2 regions of the Cellvibrio fontiphilus genome follow, and region 2 is predicted to be linked to the other one. Evidence: predicted binding sites of a transcription regulator. Region 2 holds the regulator's gene; the other holds the start of a gene.

Region 1 (15,655 bases), 130 kb from region 2:
CAATATAAATAAACCATGCATAAAAAAACCGCAGCATGCTGCGGTTTTTTTATGCCTGTAAAATCTGGCGAATTAGAAAAACCTTCCAGCTAATAATTATCAACTAGGCTTAACTCATTAATATTACTGGCTGTTTTGGCATGTCATCTATTTTGGGTTCATCTTCATTCAGGGCGCTGTTGCGCATACTGTCACTCGCAGGGGGCTACTGGTTTTCAGGCTGGATCTCCCTGCAATTAGCTATACCTCCGGGTTTTGTTAGCGGGTTATTTCTGCCTATGGGGATAGCGTTGGGAGCCATCCTTATTTGGGGTTGGTCGATGCTCTTTGGGGTATTGATTGGATCTTGCTTGCTTAATATCTCCGTTGTTTTGTTAGCGGGGCAGTCATTTTCCTGGGCAGTGTTTAGTTTGGCCTTTGAAATTGCGCTTGGCAGTGCACTGGCGGGGGCATTCGGGGCATGGCTTATTCGTCGTTATGTTGGCTTTCCCAACGATTTAACTGATGAGCGCAAGATTTTTCTTTTTTTTATTTTGGGTGGCCCAATTGCAACCAGCATCAGTGCCAGTGTCGGTTCATTGGCGCTATTTTTTAACGGCATCATTCAAGGTAAGCAATTGTTTTACAGCTGGTGGACCTGGTGGATTGGCGATGCTATCGGTGTGCTAATCGCAACTCCGCTGATGTGTATTTTTTTTGCTGCCCCGCGAAACGTTTGGCGTAACCGCCGTGCTGCTGTGGGTGTACCACTGGTATTTAGCTCTATCGTAGTGGTAGTGGTGTTTGTGATGGCTAGTATGAGTGAGCAGAAAAAAATGGAGGCACAATTCAGGCAGGAAGCCCAGGTTGTTGTTTCTTCGGTTAAGTTGGGGCTGTCATCGGTAGAATATATATTGGCCGCTCTGGGCGGGCTCTTTATTTCGTCCGATAACGTTACGCGCAAAGAATTTAGTGCGTATATCGACCATGTTATTGTTAAAAAGCATGGTGTGTCCGGCTTTTCCTGGAATCGTTATGTCCGCCGTGATGAGCGTGAAAATTTTGAACAAAAAATGCGCAGTGAGGGCTTTGAGGGATTCTATATAAAAGAAAAAAATGCATCGGGTACTTTTGTAAAAGCGAGTGAGCGTGATGACTATGTTGTCATCGGTTATATTGAACCTTGGCAAGAAAATAATGCTATACATGGTCTTGATGTCGCGGTAGATCCAGTTCGTGCTGCTGCCTTAAATCGCGCTCTGGAATCCAATGCATTTGCTGTCACCAGCCCCCTGCAATTAATGCAAGACAAGCAATATTCTCCCGGTGTTATTGCCTTTTTTCCGGTGTTTGATCTGGCCCGATTAAACACACTGTCAGCTAATAAAAAAAACTGGTTGTTGGGTTATGCCACAGCCATTGTACGCACTAATGATTTGATCGCCGATACGCTTACCCCATTTAAAACCGATGATTACAATCTAATTATCACCGATATCACCCAAAAGGCTAATCCGCTGCGTTTTTATACCAAAGGGCAGGTAGCAATACCGGCGTATGCACAGGATCTGATTTTAGAGGAGCGTGTTGTCTTGGGGGGCCGAGAGCTATTGATCAGTGTCAGTCCAACCGAAAAGTTTTTGTCTGAACACGTCAGTTTGCAAGCCTGGTTTGTCTTGGCGGGTGGCTTGTTATTTTGTAGTTTGTTAGGCGGTTTTTTACTATCGATTAGTGGGCGTACACAACATGTCACCAACTTGGTTGAACAGCGTACACGTGAGCTAGCATCAATATTTGAAAATGCTGCCGAAGCCATTTTAGTCGTCGATGAAAACGGGGGGATTCAAAAAGCTAACCCCGCAGCGGCGACATTATTTGCTTATCCGCTCGCTGATTTTAGGCACCTACAGATTGTTGCCTTAATACCTGCTTTGCAGGGAAGGTTGAATGAGTTGCATCTTGCCGTTTTACCTAGCGAATTGCGTGAAACCATTGGTCAGCGTAGCGATGGCGCCAACGTTAGTGTAGAACTCAGTATTAGTCCGGTAGATATCAGTGAGCAAAAGTTCTTCACTTTTATCATTCATGATGTCACGGCGCGCCGCAAAGTTGATCTGTTAAAAACTGAGTTTATATCAACGGTTAGTCATGAATTGCGCACCCCCTTAACTTCCATCAAAGGTGCTTTGAGCATAGTGCTCAGCGGTAATACCGGTGTGCTCGATGAAAAAGCCAACCATTTATTGGCGATTGCCAAAAATAATGCGGATCGTTTAGCGCGGCTGGTAAACGATATTCTGGACATAGATAAATTGGAGTTTGGCAATGTGCAGTTGAATATGCAGCCAGCACCTATTTATCCACTATTAAAACAAGCAGTGGAACAAAATCACGCCTACGCTGAACGTTATTGCATCCACTTGCAGCTGGATTTACCGCGTGAGGCGTTAATGTCGCTTAGAGTCAACATTGACGCAGATCGATTTCTCCAGGTTATGTCCAATTTGATTTCTAATGCCATCAAATTCTCACACCGCCAATCAGTAGTGCGTGTAAATTTACAGCGCGAAGAAGACAATATTCTGATATCGGTGATAGACACAGGGCAGGGAATTCCTGATGAGTTTCGCCAGCGCATATTTACCAAATTTGCCCAAGCAGACTCTTCCGATACCCGTCGGCGGGATGGTACTGGGCTAGGGTTGAGTATAACCAAAGTGATTGTTGATGCCATGGGCGGGAGTATTGACTATGTCTCTACCGTCAATAAGGGCACAACCTTTACTATCCGACTGCCAATCGTGAGTTGAATCATTACTATTCAACCCTTTGCTGTTATCCATAGTTGGCATTTTTTATGCTTTGATCATTTGATGGGAATATTTGATGGGAATATTCCCCAAAAAAAGCGGCAAAAACGGCTAAAGTTTACCCACGGGTTGCCGCTATATTTACGAAGCGGTAGGCCTTTGGGTTGGGGGTAATTTCATGGTAAGCACTACATCGAGCACAACAAACAATGCATCGACAGGTTCGAGCATTATCAGTGCCTTGGGCACAGGCTCAGGTATCGATACCAATAAGCTGGCAGATCAACTGACAGAAGCCAGTAAAATGGCTCAAGCTGGACGCCTCACTACCAAGAAAACCCTGCTGGAAACACAAATTTCTGATTTCGGTTTGTTGCGCAGTTCATTGTCAAAGTTGGAAACCGCTGCCGCTGCTTTGGGAAGCGCGGATACCTTTAATGCCAAATCCCTGTCGATACCCGATACCAAACTGCTGGCCATGACTAAATTAGATGCCAAAGCCGCAGCGGGTAGTTATCAATTAAAAGTAGAGCAAATTGCCCAGTCCCAATCACTTAGTTCGGGCAGTTTTTCGTCGCTCACCTCACCTGTGGGCAAGGGTACTCTGACACTGCGTTTAGGTGAGTGGAACGCAGGCCTTACTACTTTTGGGGTGGATTCCACTAAAACCGGTGCCACCATCACGATTGACGACACCAACAATTCCCTCACTGGATTACGCGATGCCATTAATAAAGCTGATATCGGTGTATCGGCCAGTATCGTTGGGGATGGCGGAGCCTACAAACTCCTACTAACGGCGAACTCAGGTGCTAAAAGTGAAATTGAAATCACCGCCACGGAGGATGCGGGAGCATTGGGTTTGGCCAGTTTCAATTTCAATGAAACTACACGTAACCTAACCCAACAACAGGAAGGATTAGACTCCAAAATCCGTGTTAATGGTTTGTTGGTGAGCCGTGAGTCCAATCAGATTAAAGATGTTGTTGAGGGGTTGGAGTTCGATCTGTTTGAAGCTTCACTCACAGAAACAGTGAGCATCACCATTGCAGAAGACAAATCAATTGCTGAGCAAACAATTCGCGATTTTGTGACTGCCTATAACACCTTCAAAACTGAAGTGGAAAAGCTGGTCGGATTTGATACTGAATTGAAAGACTATGGCAGCCTGCATCGCGATCCCTTGGCGAAAAATCTGATGCAAGGCATTCGTAATGTATTGTCTTCTTCTGTGCCTGGCTTGAGCGATGGATTTACCAGTTTGTCCAATTTGGGAATTCGTACAGAGTTGGATGGTTCATTAAAGATTATTGAAACAGAAGGAAATACCGGCTTTCGCGCTGCTATAGATAATAATTTCGATTGGGTGCGTGATCTCTTTGTCCCCAAAACTTCATCATCAGTTACTAATATTGACGTGACTAAGTTTTCTGCAAAGAGTCAGCCCGGTAATTATGAGGTTGTCATTACCCAGCAGCCATCCAAGGGCATGTTAACTGCTAATGATGTTGCATTAACTTTTCCGATTGATACGACTGGAAAGGACTATCAGTTTAAAATCAAAATAGATGGCGCTGAATCTGCATTGATTTCACTACCGGATGGGAAAATTTATGCATCAGGTGCCGAATTGGCAACAGAGTTGCAGAGCTTGATTAACTTGGATGCAGATATTAAAGCGGCACGCGCTACTGTATCGGTGAGTTTCTCCAGCAATAAATTAGTGTTTACCTCAGATGCTTACGGCTCATCCAGTAAAGTAGAGTTTTCCGCTATAGGTGCAGACATTTCAGACTTGGGAATTGCCCTTGGCGCGGGTACCACAGGTACCAATGTAGGCGGAACCGTAAACGGTGAGGCCGCTTTTGGTTTTGGAAACGTACTTTTGCCAGCCCTGGGGAGTAAAGCAGAGGGCCTGAGTATGACGGTTCAGCCAGGCGCGACCAGCGGCACTATTACATTTTCACGCGGCTTTTCTGGCACCATGACCAGCTTGGTTAACGACTTCCTAAAGACATCCGGTCTTATCAAGGAGCGCGAAACTTCTATTAACAAAGATATTGATAAGGTTGAAAAAGACGAAGAAGCGTTGGATCGTCGCAGTGATGCTTATCGTGCGCGGTTGATGGCGCAATTCCAGGCGATGGAATCCATAGTTCGCGGTTTGAACTCTACCGGTGATTTTTTGGATGGAATTCTTGATCGCCTACCTTTTACCGCTAAAAGCGGCTGATAAATAGTCTTTTAATTACTACCCAGTCTTTAGAGCGGCTTCTGCCGCTCGGTTCACTCGTTTATCCCTGTTAATTCTCATTCCTTCCGTGACCTTTGGCAGAACCTTTGCTATATAACTAATTACTATTGCAATCGTCAAAAGTTGGACACTCCTATGCCAAAAGTATTCGCGCTCATACCTGCACGCGGTGGATCAAAGGGCATACCGCAAAAAAATATTGCCCCACTATTAGATCAACCGCTGATAGCTTATACCTTGCTTGCAGCTAAGGCATCGGGGGTGATGGATCACATCTATGTCTCCTCAGATGACGATCAAATTTTATCTGTTGCGCATTATTACGGCGTTGAGCGCCTAAAGCGTGACCCACACTTGGCCCGGGATGAATCACCTACTGATCCGGTCATTAGTGAATTTATTCATCGGATTAAACCTGCTAATAAAGACATTATTGTCTTGCTGCAGCCAACTTCACCATTACGCACTGCGGAGCATATTTGTGATGCTTTGGCTGAGTTTCGCGATTTTCCAACTTGTCACAGTTTGATCAGCGTGTATGAAATCAGTAATAAATACATGAAAGCTTATGTGGGGGGCGGGGAATTTTTACATCCCTTGGCGGGTGAACATACATCTTATACTCGTCGGCAAGATCTGCCATCGTTGTATATGCCCAATGGCGCTATCTACATTTTTAAAGTGGAAGATTTTCTGCGTGAAGAAAAAATTCCGCGCACTCACATCATTCCTTATTTAATGTCTGATGAAGATAGCTTGGATATAGACACTCCTAATGATTTGATTGCTGCAGCAGAGCGCTTGAGTGAGAGGAAAGACAACAATGACAAATAATGTAATTAACATTGGTGGTCGTTTGGTAGGCCCGGATTATCCCCCGCTGGTAATCGCGGAAATAGGCATTAATCATAATGGTTCACTGACTATTGCTAAAGAAATGGTAGATGCTGCGATAGCCGCAGGTGCTGAAGTCATTAAACATCAAACCCACATAGTGGAAGACGAAATGGCGGGGGAGGCCAAGCGCATTAAGCCCGGCAATTCCGATAAGCCTATTTATAAAATTATGGAAGAGTGCGCCTTAAGTGAGGCTGACGAAATTGCTTTGCAACAGTATGTTCTGGCAAAGGGCGCAATTTTTATCAGTACACCTTTTTCTCGTGCCGCTGCCGAACGATTGGAGCGCATGAATATTCCTGCTTACAAAATTGGTTCAGGTGAATGTAATAACTATCCTTTAATCAAACATATTGCTCAAAAGGGAAAGCCGATTATTCTAAGCACGGGCATGAATACTATCGAAAGTATTGCTAAAGCTGTTGCTATTTTTCGCGAATACCAGGTTCCTTACGCGTTAATGCATTGTACGAATATTTATCCAACGCCTCCTGAGTTGGTCAGATTAGAAGCGGTACGTGAGTTGCAACAGGCTTTTCCTGATGCAGTTGTTGGTTTGTCAGATCATACGGTGGGTAATTATGCATGCTTGGGTGCGGTTGCTTTGGGTGCAGATTTATTGGAGCGCCATTTTACCGACTCCATGTCGCGTGAAGGTCCGGACATAGTCTGTTCTATGGACCCTGCCGCGTTAAGCGAATTAATAAAAGGTTCTGCGTTATTGCATAAAATGCGTGGTGGTAGAAAAGGCATAGTAAAAGAGGAGCAGCCTACAATTAACTTTGCCTACGCTACGGTTGTTACTATTAAAGCAATTAAGAAAGGCGAGTTATTTACTGCAGAAAATATCTGGGTAAAACGTCCCGGCACCGGGGAAATATTGGCTGAGTTTTATGACGATGTGATAGGTAAAGTGGCGACAGAAGATATAGCGGCTGATGAACTGGTTGCCTATCGACAAGTTGCTGGTTTGACGCCTTTTAAAGCAGGAAATAGCTGTGAGTAAAAGAATAGTTTTTCTTTCGGGCACCCGTGCAGATTTTGGAAAAATTCGCTCACTGCTCGATATATTGCAAACATCCCCTGAATTTGAGGTGCATATTTTTGTTACTGGAATGCACATGTTGCGTAAATATGGATATACCTGCCGTGAGATTGAGCGACGCGGTTACAAAAATATTTATCAATACATTAATCAGAATTACAGCGACACAATGGATTCGGTGTTAGGTAAAACCATTGCTGGCCTATCAGATTATGTTAAGGAAATTCAGCCTGATATGCTGGTTGTTCACGGCGATCGAGTTGAGGCGCTGGCTGGGGCAATTGTTGGCAGTCTGAATAATATTCTTGTCGGGCATATCGAGGGAGGCGAGGTATCAGGTACGATTGATGATCTTATTCGTCACTCGGTGAGCAAGCTTTCGCATTTGCATTTTGTTACCAATGATCGGGCAAAGCAGCGTTTAATTCAGTTGGGTGAACTTGATAAAAATATCTATCCCATTGGTTCTCCTGATGTGGATTCGTTATTTTCACCTGACTTACCAACGCTAGATGAAGTAAAGAGTTGGTATGGTATTCCTTTTAATAATTATGCGGTTATGTTGTTTCATCCGGTTACGACTGAAGTGGATGATGTGGCGCGGCAAATCAATGAGTTGGTAAATGCAGTAATTGATTCAAATAAAAACTACATTGTTATTTATCCAAACAATGACAGTGGTAGCGATAAAATTATTACTGAATATTCGCGCATTGAAAAAAACACCTTAAATTTTAAAGTCTATCCATCCATGCGTTTTGATTATTTTCTAACTTTGCTAAAGAATGCCGAGTTTATTATTGGTAACTCCAGTTCGGCGCTAATGGAGGCGCCTTATTATGGCGTTCCGGCTATCAATATTGGTTCTCGCCAATCGAATCGGGCAAATTTACCTGGTGTTATCAATTGCTCGGCAGACTATGCTGCTATATCTGCTGCACTTGCTGATATTGAAGGATTGAAGCCTGAACCTATTAAACATTTTGGTGATGGCGATAGTAGCCAAAAGTTTTTTTCGATACTACAGAAAGAGCAGTTTTGGAATACCAATAAACAAAAAACTTTTGTGGATCTATAAAATTAATGAAAGTTCTTCATGTGGCGAGTTTTACAGGCAATATTGGTGATAATGCCAATCATATTGGAATGCGTTCACGGTTGGAGGCGGTTTTAGGCGCCAGGCCTGAATATACTGAGCTTGAGATTCGCTATTGTTATCAAATCTATACCGGTGAGCATCGTTGGTTTTTTGATGATGATTTTGTCGAAAAGGCCAATGCTCATGATTTGATTATTATCGGCGGTGGTAACTTTTTTGAGCCTTGGATTACTGATTCTGCAACAGCCACTACGATCAATATTACTAATGAAAGACTGGAAAAAATTTCCAAGCCACTGGTTTTTTATGGGGTTGGGTTTGATATTCATAAGGGAGCTACTACTGAAAACCTTAAAAAATTTTCTAGCTTCCTTTGTCAGTGCATAAAACAATCAAATGTTTTTGTTTCATTTAGAAATGATGGCTCATTGAAAAACTTAAAGCTGGCTTATCCTGATCGGCCGGATTTATGGAGTGCAATTGATGTTGTTCCCGATGGTGGTTTTTTTTATAAGGTAGGGAAAACACCCTCTCCTTATATATCGGGTGAGAGTTTTTGGGGCATTAATATCGCCTCGGATATGGAGTCGCTTCGTTTCCCTGCTGGGCAAATAAGTGGGATTACCTGGAAGGAGTTTTTAACCGAATTCGCTGGATTTTTGCAGCAGTCTCTAGAGAAGAATCCACAGCTTAAACTTATCTTCTTTCCTCATATCTTTCGCGATGTACTCTCCATCGGTGAGTTTATGACGTACATGGATGATCGTTTGTGTCGCGATAGGGTAGTAGTTGCACCTTTTAGTTGTGGTTGGGGGGCATGTAATCATTTGTTTTCTTTGTACCAACGATGTGAATTGGTTTTGGGGATGCGCTTTCATACCAATGTTTGCTCAATAGCAATGAATATACCGGCAATACCGTTGGTTAGTTACCCTAAATTGAAAGACTTATATGAAGAGCTTGGATTTGAAGAGCGGGTAGCTGTAGTTAATAGGAGAGGGTTTTCTGAGGAGCTTTCAGTTTTGTCCTCCCTTGTTAATAAAAACTCTGTAAGAAAAAGCAACAAGGATCTAATTGTGAAGCTTGGTGCCATTGCGGATTCATTCTTTGAGAAAATTAAGGTTCATTCTTTCAGCTAAAGTTTCAGATCCTATATTTCAATTTTCTAACTTCAGTCCCCCTGTTTTTCAGGGGGATTTTTTTTGCGGTGGATGTTGCTCTTGGTACTATGATTCTTTTGGCTTAATTTTCTCTGCCAGATTGCGTGAGCGAGTATCTGTTTTGAGCAAGTTGTTGAGAAGTTTTTGTTCTGCATGATCCATAAAGTCTAGATAGTATTGTTTCCCATTGTTAAATATCTCGACCCCCTCTTCGATGCTGCTTCCGTTATACAATGATTTGGCAAGCACAAAGTTAAAAGAATGGACACTGCCTTTTATTAAAGAATATGCATATTGCATGATCTTATCTTTCCCTGCCGCAATGGCTAGGTTGTGGTGCTTGGTGAGCATCAAAAATGCTTCACTACGACTATGCGCATCAGGAGTAAAAATTTCTCGAAATTGAGTGAATAAATTCAGTACAGGTGAGAATTTATTAATCACCTCGTCATTATTTTTAATTTTCTTGAGGCCATTCATGCTGAAATGGCTATCAAAAAGCTTTCTTGTATAGCTGCTCTTATCAAATGCTTGGTATTTTTCTAAATTGATATCGGCATAATGGGTAGGTTTTGCTCCCCTAATAAATGCGCCTTCGCTGGTGTTGTAACAGTGAATATGTGGGTTTTGTTGCAACAGTGCCTCTATCGATAGTCGCGCATGTGAATAAACGGTTGTACTGGTAATTTTATTACCAAAATTGCCTTCCAGAGTGATATTGCTTTCTGCATTGTGTTTGTACAAATTAAGGCTTTCTTGATGCTCTTCACCGATATCGTAATGTTTGCTTAGTGCTGAGTGGTGCGCACCGTCGGCAGCAAACCCGAAGTCCATCCCAAATAAATATATTTCATTGAAGCCAAGAGCGGCTGAAAAGGCCATTCCGGTATTGCCAACCGTGGGGTTAGACAGGGCCATATTAATTACAAATTGCTCTTCCCCAATATATTGGCAAATAAAATGGGTTCCCAAGTCATTGCTCTTCATGCCCATGCCCACGGTATTGAACAGTGCGTATGTGTCCGGGTGGACAGTATTTAGGCCAAGCAAAATTATTTCTTTACGAATTTCTTCTGTAGTGGAGGTCTCAATCCATTCAACAACCGGTCGAGTACGCTCCATTTCAATATGGAAGTCAGGTTTGATTCCTAGTTTTATTAGTGACCCCAATGCGGTGCCGCAAGAAAAAATAACGGCTTTGTCTCTATTCGCGAGTAAAAAATCTTTTGCTTTATCTAATGAAGGGCCGTTGGCAATTACGAATGCAGGTTTGTCACGATAATTTTGATTTAACAAAACATGGTCGCGCAATATGGGAACTTCATTGCGGTAGTTGGCAACTGAGTGCGACAGGCTGATTTGCTCATCATCAAAATAACCCATAGCACCTATCAAAGTTGGCAGTTTTTCAAAGAACATTGATGTAGTGGCCTTCATTTCAGGGCTACTCAGATGATCAAAGAAATTTGGTTTTGCTGCATTGAACAAGCCTATTTGATTGAGATACACACGGATTTGCTCATAACATTCATCCGGTGTTTGACCGAGAATCAAATTAAATGTGGTGTTCTCACGATCAAAGTGCTCATAGAGTTTGTGCCAATCCAGGGTGTGTAATGCAGCGTAAAAAATGTCTTCATGTGGTTCGATGATGCATAAATGCTTGATATCAGTCACTTGGAGTAGCTGCGTTATGTGAAATCCCAAGCCTATTCCCATTACCAGCATAAATTGTGTTTCTTGCTCCAATGGAACCATGATGTTGGTGAGTTCTTTGGAGTTTATATAGTCAATCAATGGATTCATTTTACTGATGTGAGCATCATTTTCTGCATCCAACGCTTTGGTTGTACGAGCGAGCACCCGGTAGCGCGATGGATAAAGTTTGTATTGATTGACGTATTCCTGACAAAAAATTAGCGGGTCTTTGTTAAATACAGGAGAGTTTCCCATATCAGCATTAACGAGGTTGATATAGCCCTCAGGCATTAACATCATTTTAATTTTTGTGGGTATGTAGTTTCGATACTTATTGTAAATAGTCGGTTCAGCCTGACTAAAAAACTCCATGTTTTTTTGAAACATCATCTCCAGTTCAAGATTTTTTTGTTTGAGTTCTGCTTGGCGAATGATTTCTTGGAGCTGATCCATGGGTTGCCTCTGAATATATGACTGCCAAATAAATGACGTATAGCTAGTAAATTATCGAACTACGCAGTTTTTATGCCAGAAGTATAGTCACTTTGCTCCATATCACCATGATTTACTGTGTCTCACTATATTTCGAGCAATAAAAAACCCGCATTGCTGCGGGTTTTTTTGCGTTAACGCTTTTTGGCTTACACAGAGACAGTCTGGATTTCCACCGCTGCAATACGCTTGCCTTCATTGGCCGCGTTTTGGTAGCTCTCAATTTCATTGAAGTTGAGGTAGCGGTAAATATCAGCCGACATGCTGTCGATCTTCTGCGCGTAGTTCAGGTATTCCTCTGGTGTTGGCAGTTTACCCAATACCGCAGCGATTGCAGCCAGTTCGGCAGACGCCAGGTACACATCCGCACCTTCACCCAAACGGTTGGGGAAGTTTCGGGTAGAGGTGGATACTACAGTCGAGTTCTTCGCAACGCGCGCTTGGTTACCCATACACAATGAGCAGCCTGGCATTTCTGTGCGGGCACCTTTTACACCGTAAATGCTGTAGTAACCTTCTTCCATCAGTTGATGCGCATCCATTTTGGTGGGTGGCGCAATCCACAAACGAGTGGTCAATGCATCTTTGGTGGCTGCCAACAACTTACCTGCAGCGCGGAAGTGACCTATGTTGGTCATACAGGAGCCGATGAATACTTCATCAATCTTCGCTCCTTGTACTTCAGACAACACTTTCACATCGTCCGGGTCATTCGGGCAGGCGAGGATAGGTTCTTTGATGTCAGCCAAGTCGATGTCAATGATTGCCGCATATTCTGCGTCGGCATCCGCTTCCATCAGCACTGGGTTTGCCAGCCACTCTTCCATCTTGCGTGCGCGACGCTCAATGGTGCGTACATCGCCGTAACCCTGTTCGATCATCCAGCGCAGCATGGTGATGTTGGATTTCAGGTACTCGATGATTGGCTCTTTATCCAGCTTGATAGTACAACCAGCAGCAGAGCGCTCGGCAGAAGCATCAGAGATTTCAAACGCTTGTTCTACTTTCAGGTTAGGCAAGCCTTCTACTTCAAGGATGCGGCCAGAGAAGATGTTCTTCTTGCCCTTCTTCTCTACAGTCAACAAGCCTTGCTTGATCGCGTACAAAGGAATGGCGTTAACCAGATCGCGCAAGGTGATGCCTGGTTGCAATTCGCCTTTAAAGCGAACCAAAACTGATTCAGGCATATCCAGTGGCATAACACCTGTTGCTGCCGCAAACGCAACCAAACCAGAACCGGCAGGGAAGGAGATGCCAATCGGGAAACGGGTGTGCGAATCGCCGCCGGTACCTACGGTGTCAGGCAGCAACATACGGTTCAACCATGAGTGAATGATGCCGTCGCCCGGACGCAGGGAAACACCGCCGCGCGTCATGATGAAGTCGGGCAGGGTGTGTTGGGTTTCGATATCAACAGGCTTTGGATAAGCAGCGGTGTGGCAGAAAGACTGCATGGTCAAGTCGGCAGAGAACCCCAAACACGCCAAATCTTTCAGCTCATCGCGGGTCATTGGGCCGGTGGTGTCCTGTGAACCTACGGTAGTCATCTTTGGCTCGCAGTAGGTGCCGGGGCGAATACCTTGTACGCCGCAGGCCTTGCCTACCATTTTTTGCGCGAGGGTATAGCCTTTGCCAGTATCAGCAGGTGCTTGTGGCAAACGGAACAAAGTGCTTGGTGGTAAGCCCAGCGATTCACGTGCTTTGCTGGTCAAACCGCGACCGATAATCAATGGGATACGGCCGCCTGCTTGAACCTCATCCAGTAACACGTCTGATTTCAATTCAAATTCAGAAATCACGGCGCCAGTAGTAGCATTGAGGATTTTGCCTTCGTATGGGCGAATTTCAATCACATCGCCCATGTTCAGTTGATCAACGGGAGCTTCAAATACTAAAGCACCGGCGTCTTCCATGGTGTTGTAGAAAATGGGGGCTACTTTGCCGCCAATGCATACACCACCGGTACGCTTGTTGGGTACGCCCGGAATATCGTCACCGATAAACCAAAGTACAGAGTTGGTAGCAGACTTACGTGAAGAACCGGTACCAACAACATCACCTACAAATGCCAGAGGATAACCTTTGGTTTTCAGTGCTTCGATTTGTTGGATTGGACCTACAGAGCCCGGTTGATCTGGAGTAATACCATCACGAGCCATTTTGAACATGGCCAATGCGTGCAGAGGGATGTCGGGTCGTGACCAGGCATCAGGTGCTGGTGACAAGTCATCGGTATTGGTTTCGCCGGTGACTTTGAAAACAGTAAGTTTGGTGCTTTCAGCAACTTTTGGCTTGCTGGTGAACCACTCGGCATCTGCCCAGGATTGCATCAGTGCCTTAGCGTGTGGGTTGCCGGCTTTTACTTTCTCTTCCACATCGTGGAAGGCATCGAACATTAGCAAGGTGTGCTTGAGTTGTTCGGCAGCCAGTGGTGCCAGAGTGGCATCATCGAGCAGGTTTACCAACGGTTCGATGTTGTAACCGCCGAGCATCATGCCGAGCAGTTTAATTGCGAGAGGCTTATCGATCAGGGGAGAGGAGGCTTCGTCTTTGAGAATTGCGCTCAGGAACGCGGCTTTTACATAGGCGGCTTCATCAACGCCGGGCGGAACGCGGTTGGTGATCAAATCCAGCAATACTTCAGCTTCACCAGCGGGGGGATTCTTCAGTAACTCTACCAATCCGGCAACTTGTTCGGCGTTTAAGGGTTTTGGTGGGATACCTTCTGCGGCGCGTTCTGCGACCTGTTTACGATAGGCTTCAAGCACGGTTTTATCCTCATTAATGTAGGGGTTACTCCCTCGGCAGGATCTCTGCGTCGGAAGACTATCCATGGCCTTCATGGATGTCTAAGTAAGCTCAAACTGAGCAAACTTAATTTCACTGCATCTTCTCTGGTGCAGTGCTGATTTACCAAAAGCACGTTAAATCGGGCGCAGAGTATACCCTAAGCAATTCCTGCTGTTAATGTTCACAGGGCGCTGTTGGCCGGCTTTTGGGTCGGTATTTGAACCTGATTATGATAAGGTGAGCGCCGGTCTTACCCAGCGGTTGGACCTCGGCAATTTATCTGCAGCTATCGCAATCAGCGACAATAAATAATGATTACAAATAACAAGGGGATCAGTATGACAACCTTATCCAAACCACTCCTGAAACTCGGACTGTTAACCGCCGTCTCGCTCGGGCTGATCGCCTGCGAACAACAATCCAACCAAGTCAGCACCGCCAGTTCTGTGCCGGTTTCTTCGGCAGGGGATAGCGCTATTTCATCCCTTGCTGCCAATGCGGCCTGTGAAGGTGTTGCACCCGAAGGTGATTTAATTCCTGAGCGCATAGTGGCGGCTAATAGCACTCGAACTGAGCCCGGACTTTATGAAGGTCCAGTCTGGATAAACGATTCCCTCTATTTTTCCGATTTTGTGTTCAGCGAGGGTTTTCCTTCCCGTATTCAAAAATTGGATGCCTCCGGGCAGATGGCAACGGTTCTGGCGGATTCGGGGAGTAATGGTCTGGCAGTCGATAACGATGGATTGTTGGTTGCGGGTACCCACAAATACAAAAGTGTGTCGCGCTACAATGTGGCGACTGGAGAGCGAACGTCAGTGGCCCAAACCTTTGCCGGCAACGTATTTAATTCGCCTAATGACATTGCCATCACCGCAGATGGAGTGATTTATTTCACTGATCCAGCCTTCCAGCGCGATGCTGCGCCCGGCGGCCAGGAAAAAACCGGTGTTTATCGCGTAGCTACAGACGGCACGGTTACCTTGGTTGACGACACTATCAGCAATCCTAATGGTGTGACTCTCTCGCCTGACGAATCTGTACTTTACGTAAACGGTGGTGGTGAACAAGGTGTACTGCGTGCCTACGAAATTGTGGATGGTGTTCCGCAAGCGGGTAAGGATCTGGTGACAGGTATCCATATTCCCGATGGCATGGCGGTGGATTGTTTAGGCAATATCTACTTAACAGAGCATTTGTCACGTCAACTGCGTGTGTTTACACCACAAGGCGAACAAATAGCGCAAGCAAAAGTGGATGCCAACTTAACCAATGTCGCTTTTGGTGGTGCAGAAGGTACAACCCTGTTTTTAACGGGTGCCGGTTCGCTGTGGAAAATTGAACTTGGTATTACTGGTTCTGCCTATTAATTCGATTTATTTTTTACGTCAGGTGAAAGCCAAGGCTTCACCTGATTTTTTGTGATGTTTTATG
Region 2 (15,655 bases):
AAGCGGGCACCTTTCTTCATACCCAAAAAACAAATGGCGTTAATCAAAACTACATTTATCTGGGTAACAGCCTCATAGCCAAGGTGGATAACACCACCACAAGCTATGTGCACACGGATCATTTAGGTTCGGTAGTTGCTGAATCGAATAGCGCAGGGCAAATCACCAAACGTTTCCATTACAAACCCTTTGGTGAGACCCTGGAAACCCAACAGGATGATGTTGGCTATACTGGCCATAAGCATGACTCGGATTTGGGTTTAACCTACATGCAGGCGCGGTATTATGATCCAGTGCTGGGTAGGTTTTATGGGAATGATCCGGTGGGGTATGTTGCGAAGAATCCGGTGCATTCGTTTAATCGGTATGCGTATGCGAATAATAATCCGTATAAGTACATCGATCCGGACGGAAAAAATGGTGTTATCCCCAGAATGAGTCAAATGAATGCGTTAGCATCTTCTTCTCAGCAAACTCCCCAATCTGTACGAGCAGCTATTTTTGCAGAAGAACATAAAGCTCAGGCAAGCTTTAAGGCAATGAGCCTGCACGCAGATACGTTATCTGTTGTAGCAATTGCAACAGGTCAGGCGCAGGCAGCTATTCCACTAAGTGTTGTGTCAGCGACAGCATCTGTTGTAGCTGATAGCATTGATTTCACATCAGATCAGGATTTAACAAAAAAATCTAATGAAGCAACTCTCGTAGAGGGGGCTGGTTATGCTGCGGGAAAGGCTGCTGAAAATGGAGTGACTGCTGCTGGAGAGGTGGTTGGTACTTTGGGTTTTAAAGGAAAAGTAGTAGAAAGAGTCATAGATGTAGCGGCTGAAGCTACAAGTCAGAGTGTTTCCGATACCTTAAAAGACGATTATCTAAAAGATTAATCAGTAGTTTTTATAAAGGCTTTTTATGAAAGATGATTTATTAATTCATGTATATCTAGAAAAGAAGTTCTTGCTAGTATTTCGATTGCTCATGTTTTTTATTGTTTCGTTATTTTTATGGACTGTTTACGAGGCTTTTGACAATGGCTACGTTGAGACAAAGGGGAATAAAGAATTAGAGGGATCATTGATATTTTATTTATATATCCTAAAGCAACTTGTTTTTGCTGGTTTGTTTATTTGGCTTGGTACTGGCGGTGCAAGAGATAGGATGCATAATGATAAAATTGAATAATTTTGACAGTGACCTCAATCTTTGAAAATGCCCCCGACCCCTGATTATTTCAACTTGTCGGGGGTTTTTGTCTTGATGAGTATTTGATTTGTTCTCCCTCCGCCGTCAACACCAAATACCTGTGCATTACACGAATGGTCATGGGTTATTAATGCTGAATCCGGCCTGATCCAATTGGGTTATAGCTAGAGCATTATGCTTGTTACTGCCAAAACATCCCATTCAACAGCATGGCGCAATGAATTTTCGAGGGCGATTCTTTGGTTATTTGGTGGGCAAAAACCAACGCTCGCAACAGAGTAAAAACGCTTTTTTCAAATCGGTACACTTCTTGCGATAAGCACTGGTAAATGATTTCACCGTCAAGAATCCGTGCTTATGGCTCTTCCTTCGTTCAATCAGCTCAATAACTTTAATGGCAAAGCGGCGCTTGGCTCCTTGCGGGGTATGGGGCGTGGCAATTTGGGCATTCCTATTTTGCTACTGATGCTGTTGGCAATGATTATTTTGCCCATCCCGCCGTTGCTGTTGGATATGTTTTTTACTTTCAATATCGCGCTGGCACTGGTGGTGTTGCTGGTGTCAGTGTATGCCATGCGGCCGCTGGATTTTGCGGCTTTCCCGACAATTTTGCTGATTGCGACTTTACTGCGCCTGGGCCTGAATGTGGCATCTACCCGTGTGGTGTTGCTGGAAGGGCATCAAGGTGGCGATGCGGCCGGTAAGGTGATTGAAGCCTTTGGGCATGTAGTGATTGGCGGAAATTTGGCGGTGGGTATAGTGGTGTTCATCATTCTGATGATCATCAACTTTGTGGTGGTAACCAAGGGTGCCGGGCGTATCTCCGAAGTGAGTGCGCGTTTCACCCTGGATGCTATGCCCGGTAAACAAATGGCAATCGATGCCGATTTGAATGCGGGTTTGATCGATCAGGATCAGGCGCGTACCCGCCGGCAGGAAGTCTCGTCTGAGGCTGATTTTTACGGCGCTATGGATGGTGCGAGCAAATTTGTACGCGGCGATGCGGTCGCCGGCATCATGATTATGTTTATCAACATCTTTGGCGGTCTTGCCATAGGTATGGCACAACATGATCTTCCGTTTGTTGAGGCATTTGAGAAATACACCATCCTGACGATTGGTGATGGTCTGGTCGCACAAATTCCCGGGCTGTTGTTATCTGTGGCTTCTGCCATTTTGGTTACCCGTGTTAACAGTTCCCAGGAGATGGGGGCGCAGGTTGTCGGTCAGATGTTTACCTCTCCAAAAGCGCTGGCGGTTAGCGGCATCATGATGTTGGTGATGGGTGCTATACCCGGAATGCCGCATCTGGCATTTCTTGGATTGGGATTTATTTGCGTTGGTTTGGCCTACTACATCCACTGGCGCAAGCAACAGCCTGCCGCGGTGGAGGACAACTCGTTTATCCCCGCCGGTGCACGCTTGGCCGGAGAAATGCCCACAGGTGGTGGTGCGCCGGCCGGTGCGAGTATCGCGCCACAACGCAGCGCGCCGGCGCTACCGCCTGGTACACCTGAATCGCCTGAACTGGGTTGGGATGATGTACAGCCAGTGGATGTCATTGGGCTGGAGGTTGGTTATCGCCTCATTCCGATGGTGGATAAAAACCAGGGTGGTGAATTGTTGGGGCGTATCAAAGGCGTTCGTAAAAAGCTGTCACAGGAAATGGGGTTCCTCATTCCCTCGGTGCACATTCGCGACAATCTTGACCTGAATCCAACCGGTTATCGCATCAGTCTCATGGGGGTATCCATGGCGGAGGCAGATGTTTACCCGGATCGTGAATTGGCGATAAATCCGGGGCAGGTGTTTGGCTCGCTGGATGGTTTAAAAACCAAAGATCCGGCGTTTGGTTTGGATGCTATTTGGATTAACCCCAACCTGCGGGAGCAGGCGCAAACCCTGGGTTATACCGTGGTAGACCCGAGCACCGTGGTGGCGACCCATCTCAATCAAATTCTGCAGCAGCATACCTTCGAACTGCTGGGCCATGAGGACGTACAAAAACTATTGGATATGCTGGCGAAGACTTCGCCCAAACTGGTGGAAGAGCTAGTGCCTAATACCATCAGCATTAATGTGCTGCTGAAAGTCCTGCAGAACCTGCTGCGTGAGCGGGTGCCTATTCGCGATATTCGCTCCATCGCCGAAGCTTTGGCGGGCAGTGGTATCAAGAGTCAAGATCCCGCCGCTTTAACCGCCTTGGCGCGGGTAGCACTCTGCCGACAAATCGTCCAAAACATCATAGGAAACGAGCGAAACCTGCCTGTAGTAACGCTTGAGCCGGGTTTGGAACAGTTATTGCTAAATACCGTTCAACAGGCACAAAAAGCTGGCGCTGACGATAGTGCGTTTATCGAACCCGGCTTGGCGGACAGGTTGCAGCAGTCGCTGATTACCGCGGCCCAGAAGATGGAAATGGCGGGTAAGCCGCTGGTGTTACTGGTTGCTGCACCTCTGCGTCCCATGCTGGCGCGCTTTGTTCGTCATAGCGTCCCCGATATGCGGGTTCTGGCTTACAACGAAGTGCCTGACAACAAACAAATCAGTATCGAAGCCAGCGTAGGTGCTGACAAAAATGGCTGATTACCTTAGTGCAATTTAATGGTTAACCAGGTGGCCCACCCCGGGCGGGAGTTGAATATGCAAGTCAAACGTTTCGTAGCTGCCGATATGCGCCGTGCGTTGGAATTGGTTCGCCAGGAGCTGGGGCCAGATGCAATTATTCTCTCCAGCAACCGTATCCCTGAGGGAGTGGAGTTGCTGACTACCATGGGTTCGGATTACGAGCTGAAACAGCTTCAAACCCGTCCGTTTTCCGAGGCGACTTTTGCCCCCAGCGAGCCATTGCTGAGTGATGGCGATTTATCGCCACGGGTTTTGGAGCGCCAGCCTGCGCGTAAAAATGTGGCGCCGGTAATCAGCCAGATTCCCGATCACCCCAACGCCGGTAAAACCGGCGCTCAACTGGCGGACGATATAGAGCGCGCGCATCAACGGATGATTGCGGCCCGCAAGGCAGAGGAATCTGCCAAAGAATTTTTGGTGGGTAAAAATACGGTGGTAAATGCTGGAATTCCGCGCCATGCCTCTGCGCCGGCGGCATCGCCCAAAAAAGGCATGAGTGCTGCGGAGCGCTATCCGCTGGTTGATCCGGCGCCGGCACCTGCCGCCAAGACCTTAACCCCTGACTCACTGTCATTTCGCGATGCCTTGCTCAGCAATACCCGCAGTGTCCAGGATCAAAAAATCGATGCGTTGCTCACTGGCAATCACATCGCCAACAACACAACCAAGCCCACCGTTGCTCCAGTGGTTTCCGCACCGGATGTGCTCGATCAAAACGCCCAATTGAGTGAGTTGCAAGCGGAAATCGCCGATATGCGATTACTGCTGGAGCAGCAGCTGGATCGTTTGACTGGTCAGCAAACCATCGCCAACGACTCCCCCATACTGGCAAGTATTGCTCGTCGTCTGGAGCGCCTGAGTTTGCCAAAAGAAGTAATCGCCAAAGTGATTAGTGCTTGTACTAAAACCAAAACTCTCGGTGAAGCCTGGCCGGACGCTCTGGCCAATCTGGCCCATCAGCTGCCAGTGAATGGCCGTGATATTGTCGATCAGGGCGGTATTTTTGCGTTTGTTGGCCCCACTGGTTCAGGTAAAACTACCACTATCGGAAAGCTGGCCGCGCGCTATGTGCTGCAGCATGGCGCTGACAAGGTGGCGATTATCACCACCGACACTTATCGCATTGCGGCTCACGATCAATTGCGTTCGCTGGCGCGTATTTTGCGCGTGCCGGTGCGTGTGGTCGATGAAGCTAACCCACTGGATGCAGTATTGCGCAGCTTGCGTCACTGCTTATTGGTGTTGATCGATACGGCAGGTTTCCGCCATGGCGACCCGCATTTAAAGGCCCAGCTGAAAGCCTTGGCAGATCAACCGCAAGTGAAAACCTATCTGGTAATGTCATCCAACAGTCAGGCGCAAATGCTAAAAGCCTCGGTGCATGCCTATGGTGCTGCGCGCTTGCAAGGGTGTGTGCTGACCAAGCTGGATGAAACCGCTGGCATTGGTGAAGCGCTGGGCGTGGTGATGCAAAGCCGCCTGCCGATTGCCTACACCACCGATGGTCAGGACATTCCCAAAAATCTGGAAGTGGCGCGAGCACACCAGTTGGTGGCCCGTGCTGTCGCTTTGCTTAAAACGACAACAGCAACGGCGGTTTCTTAACCAGTAAATCTATATAAGCCCATGATTTTAGCGGTGAAACTGAAATTTATCGGATCTTTTTCCAATCCCTATCTATACTCAGTTCACCAGTGGCGCGCGACAAAAAGGTCGTAATACTGAACAGCGGCCGCGCTTAAAAAGAATATGTTTGGAGTTACCTGTAGATGAGCCAAGTGCGACCCGTTCAAGTTATCGCCGTGTCCGGCGGCAAAGGCGGAGTAGGCAAGAGCAACATTTCCGTCAACCTGAGTATTGCCTTGGCAGAATTGCGTCGTCGGGTGGTATTGCTGGATGCTGACTTGGGGCTCGCTAATGTCGATGTATTGTTGGGCATTCGTGCAACTCACACACTTGCCGATGTTCTGGCGGGAACCCATTCGCTCAGTGATGTTCTGGTCACCGGCCCCGCCGGCGTAAAAATAGTACCCGCTTCATCAGGCGTGCAACGCATGGCCGAATTGAGTAGTGCAGAGCACGTCGGCCTGATCAATGCGTTTAACGAATTGTCAGATCAAGTGGATATTTTGGTGATAGATACTGCTGCCGGGATATCCGACACGGTGGTGAGTTTTGTGCGCGCCGCCAACGAAGTCATTATTGTTGTCTGTGATGAGCCATCCTCAATCACCGACTCCTACGCCCTCATTAAATTACTCAACAAAGAATATGGAATGCAGCGCTTCCGGGTTGTTGCAAACATGACGCGCACCCAGCAGGAAGGTATGAATATGTTCAACAAACTGAATACCGTTTGTGAGCGTTTCCTGGATGTAACCCTGCAGTTTGTTGGTCAAATTCCGTTTGATGAAAACGTGCGCAAAGCTGTGCAAAAGCAAAAAGCGCTGTTGGAATTTGCGCCCAATTCCAAAGCGGCGGTAGCAATTCGCGCACTGGCTCAAGCCGTTGATAAATGGCCACTGCCTTATTCGCCCACCGGGCGTTTGGAGTTTTTTGTCGAGCGGTTATTGCAGGCAGCAAACGCGCGTTAATAAAGAATAGTGTGCCCATTTGCCGGTTTCGTTGCGGCGAGTGATATCGGTGAGTTGCCGGTTGTAAACAGGTGAGGCGAGGGTGCCAGTAGTGACGGCAGTTTCTGCCAAACAGAAGGTGTTCGATGGCCGCAGTCAATGGTTTAGCCATGTACGATAAAAAGACCTTGCTCGATGCGCAAATCAATATCGAAGATTTCGCTCCGCTGGTAAAGCGCATCGCCTACCACATGATGCTGCGCATGCCTGCCTCAGTGCAGGTCGATGACCTTATTCAAGCGGGCATGATTGGTTTAATTGAAGCCTCCCAAAAATACGATGCCTCCCGTGGCGCCAGTTTTGAAACCTACGCAGGTATTCGTATCCGTGGTGCCATTGTGGACGAAATGCGTCGTGGTGATTGGGTTCCACGCTCTGTGCACCGCAATGCGCGCCGTGTGGCCCGCGCTGTTGCCGTAGTAGAGGCGCGCACCGGGCGTGATGCGAGCGATGCGGAAGTCGCCGCTGAGTTGGAGGTATCGCTAGAAGAATATTTTGAAATGCTGCAGGACGCCAACGGCAGCCGTCTTTTCAGTTACGAAGAAACCTTCGGTGAAGAAGACAGCAATATCGATGCGTCTGAACACAGCAGCGCCTTTGCCAGCCCATTGGAAGGTGTACAGCGCGAAGGGCTTAAACGCGCGTTGGCCGATGCTATTACCCAGTTACCTGAACGCGAGCGCATGGTGCTAGCGCTTTATTACGATCAGGAATTGAATCTGAAAGAGATTGGGTTGGTATTGGGTGTTAGTGAATCCCGTGTTAGCCAAATTCATAGCCAAGCGGCCGCTCGCTTGCGCAATCGGCTGGGCGGTTGGCAGCCCACATAAGTTGAGCAAAAAGTAATCGCTCTGATCGAATTAGATTAAAGTCTGAGCGCTCAGGTGCTAATTAGTCTGTAAATACAACAATTTGCGCTATTATTTGCAGTAAAAGTTGAAGATTTACGCGCCGTCACTGGCTAGAGCTTCAACTCCTACTAGACTATGAATTAACAAAATTCCCTTCTGGGTTATTGGAGGTTGCGTTGGATAAGAATATGAAAATCCTGATTGTTGATGACTTTTCAACAATGCGGCGGATCATTAAAAACTTGCTGCGGGATTTGGGGTTTTCCAATACCCACGAAGCAGATGACGGTGTCACTGCTTTGCCCATGCTTAAAAATGGCGATTTCCAATTTCTGGTGACTGACTGGAACATGCCTGGCATGACCGGTATTGACTTGCTCAAAGCGGTGCGCGCTGATGAAAAGCTCCGCACCTTGCCAGTACTTATGGTAACGGCTGAAGCCAAGCGCGATCAGATCATTGAAGCGGCTCAGGCGGGAGTAAATGGTTATGTAGTCAAACCTTTTACTGCACAGGCGCTGAAGGAAAAAATCGAGAAAATTTTTGAGCGGGTTGGATAAAACCGTCGATTGAATAATAAATAAGGCGTCGCCATGGCATCAGAAACCCAAACATCCTTCAATGACGAATTTGTCGTCGAATTGAGAGAGTGCGCCAAGTTGCTTGCAGAAAAACTGCAAAGTAACCAAATCGAAGAAGCATCGATTTTGATTCAGACGATTACCCAGTCGCGCGACCGACATATCTTTCAATCTGTTGGTCGTTTAACACGCGGTTTGCATGATGCGATTGTCAATTTCAATGTTGATGCAGATTTAAGTAAAGAACCGCCCAAAATTGAAAATTCGGATATCCACGACGCTTCAAACCGGTTGAATTACGTTATTGAATTAACGCAAAAAGCCGCTGAAAAAACCATGGATGTGGTAGACGAAGCAGCCCCTATTGCGATGAACCTTGGCCAAGAAGCCAGCAGTTTGCGCAGCGAGTGGGCGCGACTAAAGCGCCGTGAAATGAGCGCAGATGAATTTCGTCAGCTCTATGAGCGCATGGATGTTTTTTTAGGCCAAATGGTTACTGGTACTGAACAGCTCGGCAAAAACCTGCAAGACATTGTGCTTGAACAGGGCTTTCAGGATTTAACTGGCCAGGTCTTAAAACGCGTTATCGGTTTAATCAATGATGTTGAAAAAGATTTAGTAAGTTTGGTGCGAATTGCCGGGCAGGTGGAAGAGATCACTGGTCTTGGTAATGATCGTGAAACCGTCGCACACGATATGGAAATTATGCACAAACGTAAAACTGAAGCCGAAGGGCCACAAATTAACAAAGAGCGGGCAGATGTAGTATCCGGGCAAGATGATGTGGATGACTTGTTATCCAGCCTTGGTTTTTAAACTGCAGGTCACTCGAGGAAAGTTGAATGAGTTTTGGTGATGACGAGGATATCCTCCAGGATTTTCTGGTAGAGGCAGGCGAAATTCTCGAGCGCCTCAGCCAGCAATTGGTTGACCTGGAGCAGCGCCCGGAAGATAAAGATTTGCTCAATGCGATCTTCCGCGGTTTTCACACTGTAAAAGGTGGTGCTGGTTTTCTGGCGCTTACCCCCATGGTGGAATGTTGTCACCTCACCGAAAACCTGTTTGATATTTTGCGTAATGGCAAACGCGCTGTTACTTCGGAATTAATGGATGTTGTGCTTTCCGCATTGGATATGGTGAACCAGCAGTTTGAGTTGGTATCCCAACGCGAGGAGTTGCCACCCGTAGACCAAGGGTTAATTGCTGCACTGGAGCGCCTGGTTTCTTGCGAAGATCTACACGAAAGTGAAGCATCCGAAACGCCAGCAGAGGCAGCGGCGCCAGAGCTAACGAGCCATTCTGATAATTCTATTCAGCACCACTCCGAGTCCCAGCCTGCGTCGGGCGACATCACAGATGCAGAATTTGAACAGCTGCTTGACGCCATATCCGGTGCGCAACCAGCAGCCAGTTCTGCCAGTGCGACATCCTCACACGAGCCTGCTCCCACAGCAGTTGCCAGTGGTCATGATGATATTTCTGAAGATGAGTTCGAGGCATTACTCGATCAATTACATGGCAAAGGCAAGGGACCAGGTATTCAAACCCCACCAGTCGCCCCAGTTGCTGCAAACCCGGTAGCGGCAACGGCAACAACAGCTTCTGGTGATGAGATTTCAGAAGACGAATTTGAAGCTCTATTAGATCAGCTGCACGGTAAGGGCAAGGGGCCAGGCATCAATGCTGCTCCTGCGCCAGTTGCTGCAGTCTCTAGCCCCGCCCCCGAGGCTACCAGTGGGGCAGGCGACCTGATTACAGATGATGAATTTGATGCGTTACTTGACCAGTTGCACGGTAAGGGTAAGGGGCCGGGTACGGCTGCAACTGACAGCCTAAACACTCCTGCAGCCGCGTCATCGGCGCCAGTTGCCAAACCAGCAGCACCAAAAACTGCCCCCAAACCCGAGTCAAAACCAGAAGCGGCTAAAGCAGCGGCGCCAGTGCCGGCGGCTAAAAAAGTCGAGCCCGCCAAACCCGCCGCTGTCAGTGCCCCAGTCGCCGCACCTGCGGTAGATAAAGAGGCTCCTGCAGTGGAGACCACCGTGCGTGTGGACACCCAGCGCCTCGATGACATTATGAATATGGTGGGCGAGCTGGTTTTGGTGCGCAATCGCCTGGTGCGCTTGGGTAACGGCTCAACCAATGAAGCCCTGGCAAAAGCAGTGGCCAACCTGGATGTTGTGACCGCGGATTTGCAAACATCCGTGATGAAAACCCGCATGCAGCCAATCAAAAAAGTGTTTGGCCGCTTCCCGCGTGTAGTGCGTGATTTGGCGCGTAGCCTGCGTAAAGAAATTAATTTGGAATTAGTGGGTGAAGAAACCGATCTGGATAAAAATCTGGTGGAGGCGCTTGCTGATCCACTGGTGCATTTGGTCCGCAATTCGGTTGACCATGGCATAGAATTCCCCGATGTGCGCGAGGCTAATGGTAAGCCTCGCGTTGGTCAGGTGGTGCTTTCTGCAGAGCAAGAGGGCGACCATATCCTGCTGTCGATCAGTGATGACGGTGCGGGTATGGATCCGGTGAAACTGCGCCGCATCGCCGTAGAAAAAGGCATGTTCGATGAGGATACCGCTAATCGTTTGTCCGACACCGAAGCCTACAACTTAATTTTTGCTCCCGGTTTTTCCACCAAAAAAGAAATTTCCGATGTGTCCGGCCGTGGCGTCGGCATGGATGTCGTAAAAACCAAAATCACCCAACTTAACGGCACGGTGGAAATTAAATCCGAGTTGGGAAAAGGCACCCGTTTTATTATCAAAGTGCCACTGACTCTGGCAATCATGCCCACCTTGATGTTTATGCTTGGTCAGCAAACCTTTGCGTTTCCACTGGTCAGCGTGAATGAAATCTTCCATATGGATCTGACCAAGAGTCACATAGTGGATGGACAGGACTGCGTTGCTATTCGCGATCAGGCGATTCCACTTTTCTATATGAAAGATTGGTTAGTAAAAAACGCTTTTGGTCATCGTCCTGATAACGCACACGTAGTCATAGTTACTGTGGGCTCGCGTCGTGTGGGTTTTGTAGTGGATCAGTTGATTGGCCAAGAAGAAGTGGTAATCAAACCTTTAGGCAAAATGCTGCAGGGTACGCCTGGCATGGCGGGTGCCACTATTACCGGTGATGGCACCATTGCGCTGATTCTGGACATTCCAAGTTTGTTGCGTCGCTATGCAAAAGGTTCTGCCGGCTGGGGGCATAGCTAATTTATTGAGTGCCATGGTGGTACTGGTTAGGCGATTTAATGCGGCCTCTTCGTCTATTCTTTTTAAATATTTTCCCTTGCGGAGCGCGATAGATGCCTTTCCGGGTATTAGTAGTTGATGATTCCAATTTCTTTCAGCACCGCTTGAAAGACATTATTAATGAGCATCCGGAATTAAAAGTTGTTGGCATCGCAAGTAATGGGCGTGAAGCTATCGATAAAGCGGCGGAATTAAAGCCGGATATCATCACCATGGATTTTGAAATGCCGGTGATGGATGGTGTTACGGCAATAAAACACATCATGTCTAACCGCCGCGTGCCCATTTTGATGTTTTCGTCGCTCACCTACGAAGGCGCTAAAATTACGCTGGATGCCTTAGCGGCGGGTGCTCTTGATTTTATCCCCAAGGATTTTGCCGAAGTCTCGCGCAATTCCGAAGCACTTAAGAAAAAGCTGCACGAGCGATTAATCACGCTGGCTGGTTCAGGTAGCCGGCCTGTACCCCCTGCTGCGGTCACATCGGTTCCTTCGTCTACATCGGGCACTCCAAGTATTAACTCCTCATTCAAACCCTTAAGCACGCCTGCACCCTTACCGCGTGTTGCACCTGTGGTTACCGATGAGCCAGTACGTGCATCCTCGGGGTCTGATTCCTATCGCCTTAAAAATAAACCCAAGCTCCTTGTTATTGGCGCCTCTACAGGCGGGCCGGTTGCGCTTGCTGAAGTATTAATGGCGCTGCCAGCTAATTTTCCGCTGCCTATAGTGCTTGTGCAGCATATGCCGGAAAATTTCACCAAAGCCTTTGCGGAACGCCTTAATAAGCAGTGTCATATTCGCGTTCGCGAAGCGGTAGACGGTGACCAACTGCAACCGGGTCTTGCATTGCTGGCACCCGGCGGTAAACAGCTTATGCTGGATAAGCGCAATGGCGGTTCAGTGCGTGTTTTGCCAGACGACGAGCGTGTGAATTACAAACCCTCGCTCGATATCACCTTTGGGTCTGCTGCCAACAATTATGCAGACAAGGTATTGGGCGTAGTGTTAACCGGTATGGGGTCGGATGGCTGCAACGGCGCACGGCTATTAAAAGAGGCCGGTTCATCACTCTGGTCACAGGATGAAGCCAGTTGTGTTATTTATGGCATGCCCATGGCGGTAGCTCGCGCTGGGTTAACTGATAAGGTGCTAAGCCTCAAGGATATAGGGCCGCGCTTGGTGAAGGAGCTTATGTGATGGATTTGCTCAGTATTATCGGCGTCATCCTCGCGTTTGCCGCCATTATAGGGGGCAATTTTTTAGAGGGCGGAGGCATTGGGACTCTGGTCAACGGGCCGGCTGCATTGATTGTATTGGGTGGTACTTTTGGTGCGGCCATGTTGCAGACATCAAAAGTAAATCTACGCCGTGCATTAAAAATTGTTAGCTGGGTTTTTAAGCCCCCCTATGTTCCTTTCAAGCAAGGTATAGCGAATATAGTTCGCTGGGCAGCGGCGGCACGCAAAGACGGTTTGCTGGGTTTGGAGGAAATTTCCGAGCGCGAAAAAGATAAATTTGCCAAAAAAGGTTTGCAACTATTGGTGGATGGTAATGAACCAGAAGTAATTCGCCGCATTCTGGAAACTGATTTGATAGTGAATGAGCAGCGAGATTTTGACGCAATTAAATTTTACGAATCCATGGGTGGCTATGCGCCTACCATTGGCATTATTGGCGCCGTTATGGGCTTGATCCATGTGATGAACAACCTCGCAGACCCAGCGACTCTTGGGCCTGGAATTGCTATCGCTTTTGTGGCCACAATCTATGGTGTTGCGCTTGCGAATTTAGTGTTTATTCCCATCTCCAATAAACTACGCATGTGTGTGAATGAAAACTCACAATACCGCGAGTTAATTATTGAAGGCATTATCGCGATTGCTGATGGTGAGAATCCGCGTTCTATTGAAATGAAATTAAACGGTTATTTGCACCCGCTTAACTGACCTTTGTTTATGTGAGTAGTGCGCTTATGGTTCGCCGCAGACGAGAAGATATTCATGTCAACCACGAGCGCTGGCTGATTTCTTACGCAGATTTCATCACCTTATTGTTTGCATTTTTTGTGGTGATGTATTCCATTTCCCAAGTGAATGACAGCAAGTACCGCGTATTGTCCGATACCTTTATTGAAGCTTTTCACCTACCTACAGATTCTCAAGCCAACAAAGAGCCTTCTGATCAAGTGGCGCCCGCTGCCGATTTGATTTCGCCTATCGATATGGGGAAATCTACCCACGATGTGGAGCAAACAGACGAAGTGCCGCCACAGATTGTCGATAGCAGTCAAAATGCTGTTAAGCAACTGGTTCCGGCTGAAACAGCTGACGCAGCAGTCAAAACCAGCGATGAACTGACGCAGATTTCCGATTTGGTTTCTGAAAAGTTTGCCCCGCTCATTAGTGATCAGGTAATTCAGGTTTCAAGCAATGAACTTTGGCTGCAGATAGAGTTGAAGGACAGTATTTTATTTTCATCAGGCAGTGCCGATACCAGCGAACAGGCGCGACGGATTTTTGATGAAATCGCCGCAATTCTCGCTGGCTACTCCAATCCGGTTCAGGTGGAAGGGTTTACCGATAACGTGCCAATCAACAGTCCCAAATATCCCACGAACTGGGAGCTCTCTACGGCGCGTGCCAGTGCGATTGTTAAACATCTTGCGGCGAAGGGGGTGGCGCCTGAGCGTTTATCGGCTGTTGGTTATGGTGAGTACCAACCCAAGGTGCCTAACGATTCGGAGCAGGGCAGGGCGCAGAATCGCCGTGTTGCCATTATGATTGCCAAGCGCAAAATGGATCGTCCCCGTGCATCACTGGAGGCTACAGCCAGCTCCACTCCAACCAGTTCTTCTACATCCAGCGCTGCTGTTGTTATTTCGTCCGGCTCCAACCCCGTGAATTAATAGGATTTACTTGCTTCGTCCCCTCTCGTTTATCAAAAGCCTGCCGCTATAAAGTAAAAGCTCGGTTGTTAACTTGCAGTTGTTGCCTGCTGGGCAATACTTAGTTTTCCTTGATTAAAAAGTGATCTTTTCTGCATTGGCATCAAGGTGAATAAAGGCGACAATTGAATTATTTGTTGTGTTACCTAGAGGTGCATTCTGGCAATAGGCATAATCTTTGCTTTTGTCGCTGTAATGAACAAAGTGACTGGTAATTGACGCCGGTGAGGGTTGAATTGTGCGTGTGATAGCGATAGCAAACCAAAAAGGCGGTGTGGGTAAAACCACTACCACAGTTTCCCTGGGTGGCTTGATAGCGGCTACCGGGAAGCGTGTGTTGCTATTGGATATAGACCCTCATGGTTCCTTGTCCACCTATTTTCGTCAGGATCCTGACAATCAATTACTGAGCAGTTATACCTTGTTCCAGGAGCGCAAGAGTCTTACGCGCGAGTCTGTGTCCCGTTTGATAGTGGCAACCGATTTTCCCAACATCAGTCTGATCCCTTCGGCTACCGCTCTCGCCACGCTTGAACGCCAAGCCATAGGGCAGGACGGCATGGGGCTGGTGTTGAGTCGCGCCTTGGCACTCATCGCCAATGACTACGACTACGTACTTATCGATACACCTCCCTTACTTGGTGTACTCATGGTGAACGCTTTGGCCGCCTGTCAGTATTTGGTGATTCCGGTACAAACCGAATTCCTTGCTCTCAAGGGCTTGGAGCGTATGGTAAACACCCTGAACATGATGTCTCGTTCGCGCAAAAAGGCGCTGGATTACACCATAGTGCCAGTTATGTTTGATCGCCGGACCCAAGCGTCGGTAACCAGTTTGCGCACCATTCGCAATACCTATCCCGCACAAGCCTGGCCTGGTCATGTACCCGTCGATACACGCTTTCGTGATGCCAGCAAAGCGGGCATACCTCCGCATTTGTTTGATCCTGCGAGCCGCGGCGTGGAGGCTTATATTGCGCTTTGGCATTGGCTGGAGAAAAAGATTCGTGCTGATGAACTGCAACAAGTTCAACCAGCCACTATGACGCTGGTAAACAAGGCGGGTGTGGTGTCGTGACAAACCGAAAAACGCCTGAGGGCGATATAGAGTCACCGGATGCGAGCTTGAGTCATTATTTTGATGACTTGCTCGGTATAGGTGATGTAATTGGTGAGGCGATTGCGACGATGGAATCGCAGCCTGTTTCGGTTGCTGCCAATGCGGGATTGGCGCGTGTAGTGAATTTGCCGACAAAAAAAAAACCATCGGAAAAACCTCTCAAAAACTCTGCAGGTGTTGGTTCCAAACCAAGAGCGCTGACGAAATCTGATACCAAAAAAACGCTGCTTGCCGATCCTGTACAAACACCAGAGCAAAAGCAACAGCTGGAAAAGTTGCTGCAATCGGTGAGCGCACAGTTACTGGTTGAGGCCCCGGTGGTTGACTCGCCCAAGGTGGCAATACCTGTTGCGCTCGGCACTGAGTCCAAAACACACTTCGTTGTTGATGAAAATGAAATTCAAGAATGGGACATAGGCACACCCGACGAGGTGCCTGTGGA

What was found. The regulator FliA, encoded in region 2, starts transcription of late flagellar genes. The targets are predictions, from matches to a motif close to TAAAGTTATNNNNNNNNCGGCCGATANCC.
Region 1: fliD (flagellar filament capping protein FliD) is a predicted target of FliA. The motif match lies at 2,902-2,930, and genes of this name have one in related genera.

Annotation. Positions count from the first base shown of each region.
Region 1 covers NZ_JBHRTF010000003.1:548,127-563,781, forward strand. Annotated here, with positions in the region: gene ACFODX_RS08035 (CHASE domain-containing protein) at 141-2,789, shown strand; gene fliD (flagellar filament capping protein FliD) at 2,968-5,022, shown strand; gene ACFODX_RS08045 (acylneuraminate cytidylyltransferase family protein) at 5,179-5,877, shown strand; gene ACFODX_RS08050 (N-acetylneuraminate synthase family protein) at 5,849-6,946, shown strand; gene neuC (UDP-N-acetylglucosamine 2-epimerase) at 6,939-8,063, shown strand; gene ACFODX_RS08060 (polysaccharide pyruvyl transferase family protein) at 8,069-9,223, shown strand; gene ACFODX_RS08065 (motility associated factor glycosyltransferase family protein) at 9,311-11,395, opposite strand; gene acnB (bifunctional aconitate hydratase 2/2-methylisocitrate dehydratase) at 11,584-14,202, opposite strand; gene ACFODX_RS08075 (SMP-30/gluconolactonase/LRE family protein) at 14,563-15,591, shown strand; gene ACFODX_RS08080 (DUF1289 domain-containing protein) at 15,653-15,655, shown strand, end outside.
Region 2 covers NZ_JBHRTF010000003.1:420,806-436,460, forward strand. Annotated here, with positions in the region: gene ACFODX_RS07455 (RHS repeat-associated core domain-containing protein) at 84-884, shown strand; gene ACFODX_RS07460 (hypothetical protein) at 910-1,179, shown strand; gene flhA (flagellar biosynthesis protein FlhA) at 1,558-3,786, shown strand; gene flhF (flagellar biosynthesis protein FlhF) at 3,844-5,433, shown strand; gene ACFODX_RS07475 (MinD/ParA family protein) at 5,598-6,422, shown strand; gene ACFODX_RS07480 (RNA polymerase sigma factor FliA) at 6,548-7,291, shown strand; gene cheY (chemotaxis response regulator CheY) at 7,489-7,872, shown strand; gene ACFODX_RS07490 (protein phosphatase CheZ) at 7,906-8,709, shown strand; gene ACFODX_RS07495 (chemotaxis protein CheA) at 8,736-11,108, shown strand; gene ACFODX_RS07500 (protein-glutamate methylesterase/protein-glutamine glutaminase) at 11,201-12,346, shown strand; gene ACFODX_RS07505 (flagellar motor protein) at 12,346-13,095, shown strand; gene motD (flagellar motor protein MotD) at 13,122-14,054, shown strand; gene ACFODX_RS07515 (ParA family protein) at 14,332-15,171, shown strand; gene ACFODX_RS07520 (chemotaxis protein CheW) at 15,168-15,655, shown strand, end outside.